DNA from 3 places in the Burkholderia sp. Bp8998 genome. Region 1 is predicted to be linked to each of the others. Evidence: riboswitches for the same ligand, from Rfam matches in the RefSeq annotation. Region 1 holds a riboswitch; each other region holds the start of a gene.
What was found. Region 1 has a riboswitch for cobalamin ahead of cobG (precorrin-3B synthase). Riboswitches for the same ligand answer to the same signal wherever they lie in the genome.
Positions count from the first base shown of each region.

Region 2: linked by a shared signal. The riboswitch ahead of DIE06_RS21130 (iron ABC transporter permease) and the one ahead of cobG (precorrin-3B synthase) in region 1 are both predicted to bind cobalamin.
Region 3: linked by a shared signal. The riboswitch ahead of DIE06_RS04500 (TonB-dependent receptor domain-containing protein) and the one ahead of cobG (precorrin-3B synthase) in region 1 are both predicted to bind cobalamin.

Region 1 is NZ_QTQF01000007.1:102,777-106,101, forward strand. It holds gene DIE06_RS10385 (cobalt-precorrin-5B (C(1))-methyltransferase) at 1-57, opposite strand, end outside; gene cbiE (precorrin-6y C5,15-methyltransferase (decarboxylating) subunit CbiE) at 57-1,292, opposite strand; cobalamin riboswitch at 1,509-1,699, shown strand; gene cobG (precorrin-3B synthase) at 1,806-3,167, shown strand; gene DIE06_RS10400 (precorrin-8X methylmutase) at 3,160-3,325, shown strand, end outside.
Region 2 is NZ_QTQF01000021.1:61,571-64,895, forward strand. It holds gene DIE06_RS21125 (ABC transporter ATP-binding protein) at 1-672, opposite strand, end outside; gene DIE06_RS21130 (iron ABC transporter permease) at 669-1,667, opposite strand; cobalamin riboswitch at 2,097-2,350, opposite strand; gene DIE06_RS21135 (ATPase) at 2,494-2,844, shown strand; gene DIE06_RS21140 (cell division protein ZapA) at 2,841-3,155, shown strand; RNA gene ssrS (6S RNA) at 3,236-3,325, shown strand, end outside.
Region 3 is NZ_QTQF01000002.1:369,551-372,875, forward strand. It holds gene DIE06_RS04495 (AraC family transcriptional regulator) at 1-979, shown strand, start outside; cobalamin riboswitch at 1,088-1,281, shown strand; gene DIE06_RS04500 (TonB-dependent receptor domain-containing protein) at 1,609-3,325, shown strand, end outside.

The DNA.
Region 1 (3,325 bases):
GCCGGTCGTATAGCCGAACCGCAGCGGTGCGGGTTGTTCGGGGGTTTCGTCGCGCATCACGCGGGGTCCGCGAAGTCCGTTGCCGTGGAATCGGGCTTGCGCACGTCATACAGCGTGACGGGCAACGGCTGCCGCCACGTGTCGAAGCGGCCGAGCGGCTCGGCGTGCGCGAGCGATACGCGCGTGAGCGTGCCGCCGTGCGCGTCGCGCCACGCGGCGAGCGCCAGCTCGCCCTGCAGCGTGACCGCGTTCGCGACGAGCCGGCCGCCGGGTTTCAGCGCCGACCAGCACGCATCGAGCACGCCCGGCGCGGTCGCGCCGCCGCCGATGAAGATCGCGTCGGGCGCGGCGAGCCCCGCGAGCGCATCGGGCGCGCGCCCCGCGACGAGTTGCAGGCCCGGCACGCCGAGCACGTCGCGGTTGTGCTCGATGAAGCGCTGCCGCTCCGCGTGCGACTCGATCGCGATCGCCTGGCACGACGGATGCGCACGCATCCACTCGATGCCGATCGAGCCGCTGCCCGCGCCGACGTCCCACAGCAGTTCGCCGGGCGCGGGCGCGAGGCGCCCGAGCGTCAGCGCGCGCATGTCGCGCTTGGTGAGCTGGCCGTCGTGGCGGTACGCGTCGTCGGGCAGGCCGGGCGTGAGCGCGCGGCGCGGCGCATCGGGGCCGGCCTGGCAGTCGAGCGCGACGAGATTGAGCGCGGCGGTCTCGTCGACGTGCCAGTCTTGCGCGAGGCCGTCGATGCGCCGCTCGAGCGGGCCGCCGAGATGTTCGAACACGCTGATGCGCGTCGGCCCGAAGCCACGCGCGACGAGCTCGGCGGCGACCGCGGCCGGCGTGCGGCCGTCGGCGCTCAGCACGAACAGGCGCCGGCCCGGCAGCAGGTGGCGCGCGAGCGTCGCGAGCGGCCGGCCGACGAGCGACACCGCCCCGACGCCCTGCAACGCCCAGCCGAGCCGCGCGGCCGCCAGCGACAGCGACGACGGTGCGGGCAGCACGCGCCATTCGTCGGGGGACAGTTCGCGCGCGAGCGTCGCGCCGACGCCGAACAGCATCGGGTCGCCGCTCGCCAGCACGCAGACGGGCGAACCGCGCTGCGCGAGCAGGCCCGACAGGTCGAACGGCGACGGCCACGCCGCGCGTTCGGCCGGCAGCCGCGCGGGCAGCATGTCGAGGTGCCGCTTCGCACCGACGACCCGCGTTGCCTCGAGCAGCGCGCGCCGCGCACTGCGCCCGAGCCCCGCGTAGCCGTCGTCGCCGATGCCCACTACCGTCAGCCACGCCGTCATGCTCCCTTCCCCATCGTCCGATTCCATCGAGTCGCTGCTCGGCGGCCGTAAAGGCGCCGGTGCGGCCGTCCGCATTGCGAAAGTCGGCATGGTACCGTGTTCCACCGCGGGTTTCATCTGCGGGGCCGCCGACGCCGGGCCGCGTGGTCGGCCGCATTTGGCATCGGCCACGGCGCCCGCCCGGCGGTCGCGAAGCGCCGGTGAAATCGGGTATGCTACGGCCGTTCGTTCGCCGGTGCCCTTCGGGGCCGAAGAGGGAACACAGGGCGCGCCGCGCGCCGCTGTGGCTGCCCCCGCAACTGTAGACAGCGAGCCGATCTCCCCTCATGCCACTGGTTTCACCGGGAAGGCCGGGAGCAGGCGCCGACCTGTCAGCCAGGAGACCTGCCGGCCTGAAAGTGCGTGCGTGCCAGTCGGCGTCGGGCGGGGTGTACCGATGCGTTGGCCGCGGCGCGACACTGCCCCGGTATCCCGTTGAGTTCCGTCCCCGTTTCGATTCCTGCGTCGTCCGTCATGCGCCCGTCGGCCTGCCCGGGGCTCATGCGCGTCGTCGCGGCCGCCGACGGCGGGCTGTGCCGGATCAAGCTGCCGGGCGGCCGGCTCGACGCGCGGCAGGCGTGCGCGATTGCCGCCGCCGCGCGCGCCTGCGGCTCCGGCGCGATCGACGCGACCAATCGCGCGAATCTCCAGTTGCGCGGCATCCGCGACGGCATGGCCGATACGCTGGCCAACGCATTGCTCGACGCGGGCCTGGGCCCGCGTGCGGGCGCCGGCGATGCCGCGGAGGACCGGGCCGCGCTCGCCGCGAGCGACGACGTCCGCAACCTGATGCTCAGCCCGCTCGCGGGGCTCGATCCCGACGCACTGCTCGACAGCCGCGCGCTCGCGCTTGCGCTGCTCGACATGCTGACGCACGAGCCGCGCCGCGGCGAGGTGTCGCCGAAATTCTCGATTCAGCTCGACGGCGGCGAAGCGGTCGCGGCGCTCGATCATCCGCACGACATCTGGCTCGCCGCATGGCGTCGCGGCGACGGCGCGGTTCGCATCGCCGTGGGCCTGGCCGGCTGTCCGCCGGTCGCGCCCGGCGATCCGCCCGCTTCGTTCGACGTGGCGCCGGACCAGGCCGTCGCGCTCGTCCGCGCGTTGCTGCTCGCGTTCCTCGATCTTGCGCCGGCCGACGTCACGCGGATGCGTGCGTGGCTCGCGACCGGCGGCGCACGCGCGTTGCGCGAGCGCGCGCAGCATTACGTACCCTTCCCGCTCGAAGCCGATCCGGCACTGGCCGGCTGGCGGCGCACGCACGCGGATGCCGCGCTGCGTTTCGGCGCACGGCCGTCGCGCGACGCGGATCGCTGCAGCGTCGGCGCGCAGTTCGTGCTCGGACGGCTCGACGCGTCGCAACTGAACCGGCTCGCGGCACTGGCCGAAGCAGAAGGCGACGGCACGTTGTCGATGACCCCGTGGCAAGGCATCTTCGTGCACGGCGTGCGGCACGAACGTGCGCCGGCCGTGCTCGACGCGCTCGCGTCGCTCGGGCTCGTGTGCGCGACAGCCGACCCGCTGGCGGCGCTGGTCGCGTGCACCGGCAGCGCGGGCTGCGCGAAGTCGCGCGCCGATACGAAACGCGATGCGCTCGCGCTGGCCGCGCGCGTCGGCCATCCGGTCGACGTGCACCTGACCGGCTGCGAACGCCATTGTGCGTTGCCGCACCCCGCGACGCACACGCTCGTCGCGGTTGCGCCCGCACGCTACGACCTTTACCGGCGCGACGCCGCCGCGGGCCTCGGCGCCCCGCTCGCGCGCCATTTGACGATTGAACAGGCCGCGGCCCGACTGACGGGCGCGCGGCACAGCCAGGACACCACCGATGCTTGACTACATTCGCGACGGGCAGGAAATCTACCGCCAGTCGTTCGCGACGATCCGCGCCGAGGCCGACCTGTCGCAGGTTCCGCCCGATCTCGAGAAGCTCGCGGTGCGCGTGATCCACGCGTGCGGGATGGTCGATGTCGCCTACGACCTGCGCTTCTCGG
Region 2 (3,325 bases), on a different contig from region 1:
GTCGAGCAACAGCGCGTGCGTCGCGAAACGCCGCGCGAGGTTCAGGTCGTGACACGAGAACAGCACCGTGCGCGGGCCCGCGTCGAGCCACGCGCTCAGCGCGGTCAGGCCATCGATCTGGTGGTGCAGGTCGAGATGGGCGAGCGGTTCGTCGAGCAGCATCAGCGGCGCGTCCTGACACAGCGTCGCGGCCAGCGCGACGCGCTGCCGCTCGCCGCCCGACAGCGACAGCACGTCGCGCGACGCGAGCGCGCTCAGCCCGAACGTCGCGAGCGCGTCACGCGCGGCCGCGCGGTCTCCATCGCGCTCCCAGCCCCAGCCGCCGAGATACGGAAAGCGGTTGAGCAGCACCGTGTCGAATACCGTCGCACTGAACGCGTCGTGCAATTGTTGCGGCATCAGTGCGCGGCGCCGTGCGAGCCGTTCGGGCGGCCACGCGGCGAGCGGCCGGCCGTCGATCTCGACCTCGCCGCCGGCCGGCCGCTGCAGGCCCGCGAGCGTCGCGAGCAGCGTCGTCTTGCCTGCGCCGTTCGGTCCCGCGACGCACCAGATCTCGCCGGGCCGGAACACCTGCGTGAAGCGATCGAGCAGCGTCCGTTCGCCAGCCTTCAGCGTAAGGTCGACCACCGCGCAGGTCATGTCGCCGGCGGAGTGCAGAGCGGCATGCGTCATCGCATCGGTCTCCTCAGCAACATCCACAGGAACACCGGCACGCCGATCAACGCGGTCATCACGCCGACCGGCAATTGCGCAGGCGCGATCGCGGTGCGCGCGAGCAGGTCGGCCGCCATCACGCCGCCGCCGCCCGCGAGCATCGCGGCGGGCAGCAGCATGCGCTGGTCGTTGCCGAATGCGAGCCGCAGCGCGTGCGGCACGACGAGGCCGACGAAACCGATCGTGCCGGCCGTCGTCACCGCGGCCGCGGCGGCCAGCGACGCGACGAGATAGATCCGCATGCGCAGCCGCGCGACCGGCACGCCGAGCGCGAGCGCGGTCGCGTCGCCACGCAGCAGCACGTTGAGCTGCGGCGCGGCCGGCAGCGCGACGCATGCGGCCAGCAGCAGCGCGCCCCATGCGAACCACGGCGCCGTCACGCCGTTCAGGTCGCCCGTCAGCCAGAAGATGATGCCGCGCAGCCGTGCATCGGGCGCGAGCGACAGCAGCAGCGTGACGAGCGCGCCCCACCCGGCCGCGATCACGACGCCCGTGAGCAGCAGCCGCGGCGATGCATCGCGTGAGTCGCCGCGCCACAGCTCGCGGCGAGCCAGCCCGAGCACGAGCGCGACCGACACGAGCGCGCCGGCGAACGCGGCCGCATCGACGAGCCACCATGCGGCGCCCGCGATCATCGCGACGAGCGCGATGCCGGCCGCGCCGCCGGACACGCCGAGCACGTACGGCTCCGCGAGCGGATTGCGCAACAGCACCTGCAGCAGCGCACCGGCCAGCGCGAGCAGCGCGCCGCACGCGAAGCCCGCGAGTGCACGCGGCAGCCGCAGCGTGCGCACGATGTCGGCGAACAGCGCGTCGCCGCCGTGCGGCACGAGCGACGCGAGCGCCTGCCACGGCGACATCGGCACGCTGCCGATCGACAGCGACGCGACGAACAGCAACGCGACCACGGCCGCGAGCACGGTCCAGATCGCGATGGCACGCGCGGCGCTCATGCGACGCACGGCATCGCGCATGACGCGCGACGCTTCCGCTGACCGTCGTTGCCGGCCGAGCGCGGCACAGGTGTCGCGCTCCGGCGTGTTATGGGCATATGCAAGCTCGTTATCCTTGTCGAACGTGTCGTTGCGCCGTACGCCGGCCATACCGGCATGTGGCGGCCGCGATCCATCGCGCCACACCCTCCGTGCGGCCGGCGTTCTGCGCAATATAGTGGAAGGCGCCGCATCGGGTCGATCGGCATCGTGACGGCGAGCGTGGGCGCCGATCCGGACGAATCGGCGTCCGCCGCAGTCTGCGCGAGGACGGCAAGCGGTACGCCACGGCGTGTGCCGAACACCGCGCGGACGATTGGGGTCAGCATCGAACAAGTCCCGTGAAGCACTGCGCGCCCCGCTTCCCCGCAGGCCACGCGTCATGAAGCCGTACAGGCTCCTCGCCTCGGCCGGTATCCGGGCTGGCGGCGTACCGGCTCGCCTTCCCGCGCATGTCGTGCGCAGTGGCCCGCGCCCGCGTGCGACCTGTACGCGAAACGCGCCCGAGCCGGCCTGCGTCATGCGACGCGGCCGCTTACCGTTGCGGGGGCAGCGCAGGTTGGCGATCTCCGGGCGGAGCGCGCGCCCTGCTTCCCGTTTAACCGCGCGACACACGCGCGAGCACCGAGGCGGCGCCAGTTTAGGAGCGGGCCACGCGAGCGTCAAGAAAGCGACTGGACCCGCGTATTCACGGCAAGAAGCCGGGGTGTTACGACTGGAAACGTTACAGATGTCGGAATGCGCGTTATTCCGCGCTAAAATGCTGGGTCTTTAGAGGACGCAGCAAATGCTCAACGAACTCGAAACTTTATCTCAAAATATTGGCCGTCTGATCTCGCTGAACAAGCGCTATCACTCGGAACGGCTCGCGCTCGAGGAGCAGGTCGCGCAAATGCGCGCGGAAGCGGACACGGTCCGTGCGGAACTCGCGCAACTGCGCGACGAACGCAATGCGCTCGCGGCCGAGCGCGACACGCTGTCGGCAAAGATCGACGACGCCCAGGTCAAACTGAACGCGATTCTCGAAAAGCTGCCGCGCACGAAGAGTGCGGAGCAAGCCGACAACCAGCTCGACCTGCTGGATGCGCAGGCGCGCACGGATAGCGACGATGCGGCCAGCCACGGAGAACATGCATGAGCACCAAGCAGATCGAAGTCTCGATTCTCGGTCAGCCCTATCGGCTCGCCTGTTCGGCCGAAACCGAAGCGGCGCTGCTCGAGGCCGTCGCGCGCGTCGACGCCGAAATGTCGAAGATCCGCGCGAACAGCTCGGTGCGCGGCACCGATCGCATCGCGGTAATGGCGGCGCTGTCGCTCGCATCCGAATTGCTGCGGCTGCAAACGAGCGTGCGGCACGGTGAAGCATTTCCGGCGGAGGAAATCCGTCGTACAATGCACCAGATGAACGAACAGCTCGGCGCGGTGCTCGCACAGCACGAGACGCAGTAACGTTTGATCGATGCGTCGATTCCCCTTGATCTCGGCGATCAACGGTGGTCAAATTGGCGCAACGAAACACAGTTCAGTCAGCTTCCCTGCCTGGTTCGCCAAGGTCATATATTCCTTGAACCAATGCCATGTGCACGGTTGCGGAAATTTGTAGCACGGGCGCGCGCGTC
Region 3 (3,325 bases), on a different contig from region 1:
GCTGGCACGCAGCGGCGCGCCGCCGGCGCAACGGCCTGCGACGCCTGCCGTTGCTGCTGCCCCGCCGACGACACCCGGCGGCTTCGTCGCGCTGTACCGCGACGCGATCGAGCGGCTCGAAGCGCAGGTCGCGCGCGGCGACGGCCATCCGCCGATGCGCAAGCAGGAAGTCGACCTGATGTGCCGCTGCCTGCTCAGTTGCGCGACGCTCGCCGACGCGATCCGCTGCGCCGCCGAGTTCTGCGAGATGCTCACGCCGCGCGCCGGCGTGCTGTCGCTCGCGGTGCGCGACGGCCGTGCGACGTTCCGGATGGATTCGCTGCGCCGCACGCGCAGCCCGGCCGCATGCCTTGTCGACCTGACGGGGCTGTTCTGCTATCTGCAGCTGTTCGGCTGGCTGATCGGGCAACCGCTGCGGCCGGACGCAGTCTGGCTCGGCCATCCGCGTCGCGACGACGCGATGCCGCTGCTCGGGCTGTTCAACGCGCCGGTCGACGTCGGCCGCAAGACCTACGGCTTCGCGTTCGACGCGGCGCGGCTCGATGCCCGCGTGATCCGGCAGCCGGGCGAACTCGCCGCGTTCCTCGTGGATTTCCCGTTTCGTCTGATCGATGCCGCGCCGGCCGTCATGTCATGGACGCAGCAGGTGCGCGGCTTTCTCGACGCGGCACTCGCGCGCGAGCAGGCGCTGCCCGCGCTCGCGGAGCTGGCGGCGTGGCTCGGCGTCAGCGAGGCGACGTTGCGGCGGCGGCTGGCCGCCGAAGGCAGCGGCTATCACGCGTTGCGCGAACAGTGCCTGGCCGACGCCGCGCGGCGCTGCCTGCGCGAGTCGGACTGGCCGGTCGCGCGGATCGCCACGCATCTCGGGTTCGGCGGCGAGGAAGCGTTTCGGCGGGCGTTCGTGCGATGGACGGGTATCGCGCCGAGCCGGTTCCGGCGCGAGTGCAGTGCTGCCAATGCCCCGTTTCATCAGACGTAAAGCGGTTCGACTGCCTCGGAAGAAAGGTTTTGGAAAGCATTCGGCGAACACTGACGTTTTTTCGCATCCCTGCACACCTCGATAATTGACGCGCCGGAGCGCTCGCCATTACGCTTGCGCGCTGATGGTTCCCGGAGACGGGATCAAAAGGGAACGCAGGAGAGGCAGTGCCTCGAATCTGCGGCTGCCCCCGCAACTGTGAGCGGCGAATTCGCACCACCCCACGCCACTGGGAAACCGGGAAGGCCGGTGCGAATAGCGACCCGCAAGCCAGGAGACCTGCCATCGACCCGAGGTCCAGGCAGCCGCACCGGGCGGGGTGTCCCGATGCGCCAGCACCGCCTTTGGCGGTCGCCCCGTTGCATGGACGACCCGACCTCAGGACCCTTCAGATGTCCCGTCTTTCCGCCTCCGCTTCCACGCCGGAAGTGTCGCGCCGTTGCGCCGCCCGTCCGCGCGGCGTGTCCGTACACGTGTGCCGCGCCCTGTCGTCTGGCACATGCGATGACGACACGCGCGACCACCGCCCACGCTGTCCGGTCTCGCGATAGACCACCAATAACCCGGCGGTATGCACCGCCACCGGCTTACGCTCGCCGTACCCGCAACACGATCACGCTCGCCGCCTCATGAATCTTCGCCATCTTCTCGCCACGTCCGCCGCCACCGCGCTGCTCTCCCCGATCGCCCACGCCGCCGGCGACACGGCGCTCGCGCAGCCGCCCCAACCCGCCGAAGGCGCCGACCTGCCGACGATCAGCGTGACCGACACGCGGCACCTGCCCGAGTCGTTCGACCAGCGTTATGCGACGACGCAGGTGCTCACGCGCGCCGACCTCGACCGGCTGTCGCCGAGCGACCCGAGCATCACGCAGGCGCTCGCGACGCTGCCGGGCGTGACCGTCTCGCAGAACGGCGGCCCAGGCTCGTCCGCGTCCGTCAGCATCCGCGGCTCGTCGGCCAGCCAGGTCGCGGTGTTCATCGACGGCGTCCGGATCGGCTCGCCGACCACCGGCATCGCGCCGTGGGCCGACCTGCCGACCGAAGCGTTCGAGCGCGTCGAGGTGATCTCGGGGCCGGCCGCCGCGTCGTTCGGCGCGAACGCGATGGGCGGCGTCGTGCAACTGTTCACGCGCCGCGCCGCGGGCCAGCCGAACCAGACCACCGTGTCATTCGGTGGCGGCTCGAACAAGACCTTCGACACGCAGTTGCGCACGTCGGGCACCGTGCCGTCGACGGGGCCGCTGGCCACGCTCGGCGGCCTCACCTACACGCTCGGCCTGCACGACTACAACACGGCCGGCATCGACGCGACGCGGCCCGTGTTGCCGTACCACGAGGACGGCCGCAATCCGTATCACGCGCAGGATCTCGATGCGCGCCTCGGCTATGCGCGCGACAACTGGTCGATCTCGACGTTCGCGCTGTACCACCGCTCCGACCTGTCCTTCGACAACGCCGGCTTTGCGAACCGCGAGCTCGATCATCAGCTGACGACCGGCATCGCGTTCCATCTCGACATCTCGCCCGACACGCAATTCGACCAGTCGTTCGGTTATGCGAACGACCGCCAGTTCCTGTATGCGAGCGACCCGACCCTCCCGACCGACCAGATCAACTCGCAGCGCATCAGTTCGTCGACGTCGCTGACCCATCAGGCGCACGGCTTCCATCTGTTCGGCCTGCCGCTGTCGGGCGAGACGAAGATCGCGTACGACTTCACGCGCGAACAGGCGTTCCTGCCGGTCGACGTGCCGGACGGCGTGCCGACGCGCAACGATTCCGCGTTCTCGCTGCATCAGTCGGCCACGCTCGGAAGCGTGACGATGTTCGTCGCCGGCCGCCACGAGATCATCGCCGGGAAGGCCGTGAACACCGGCAACGCCGCGCTGTCGTGGGCCATTACGCCGGTCTATACGGCGCGCGTGTCGTACGGCAATGCGTTCCGCCTGCCGTCGTTCAACGACCTGTACTACCCCGGTTACGGCAACCCGAATCTGAATCCGGAACGCAGCGATTCGGTCGAGGCCGCGCTCGACGCGAACACCGCGTACGGCACGTTCAGCGCCGCGCTCTACGACACGCGCGTCAACAACCTGATCGCGTACAACCCCGCGACGTTCTCGCCGATGAACATCGGCCGCGCGCATATCCGCGGCATCGACCTGTCGTACAAGGGCACGATCGGCCGCTCGACGCCGGTCAGCGTCGCGATCGGGATCCTGAATCCGCAGGACGAGACCAACGACAGCTGGCTCAACCGCCGGCCGCGCCAGACCGTCAGCGTGAACGTCGACCACACGTGGGACGAGCTGCACCTGCACGCGCTGAGCACGGGGGCGACGC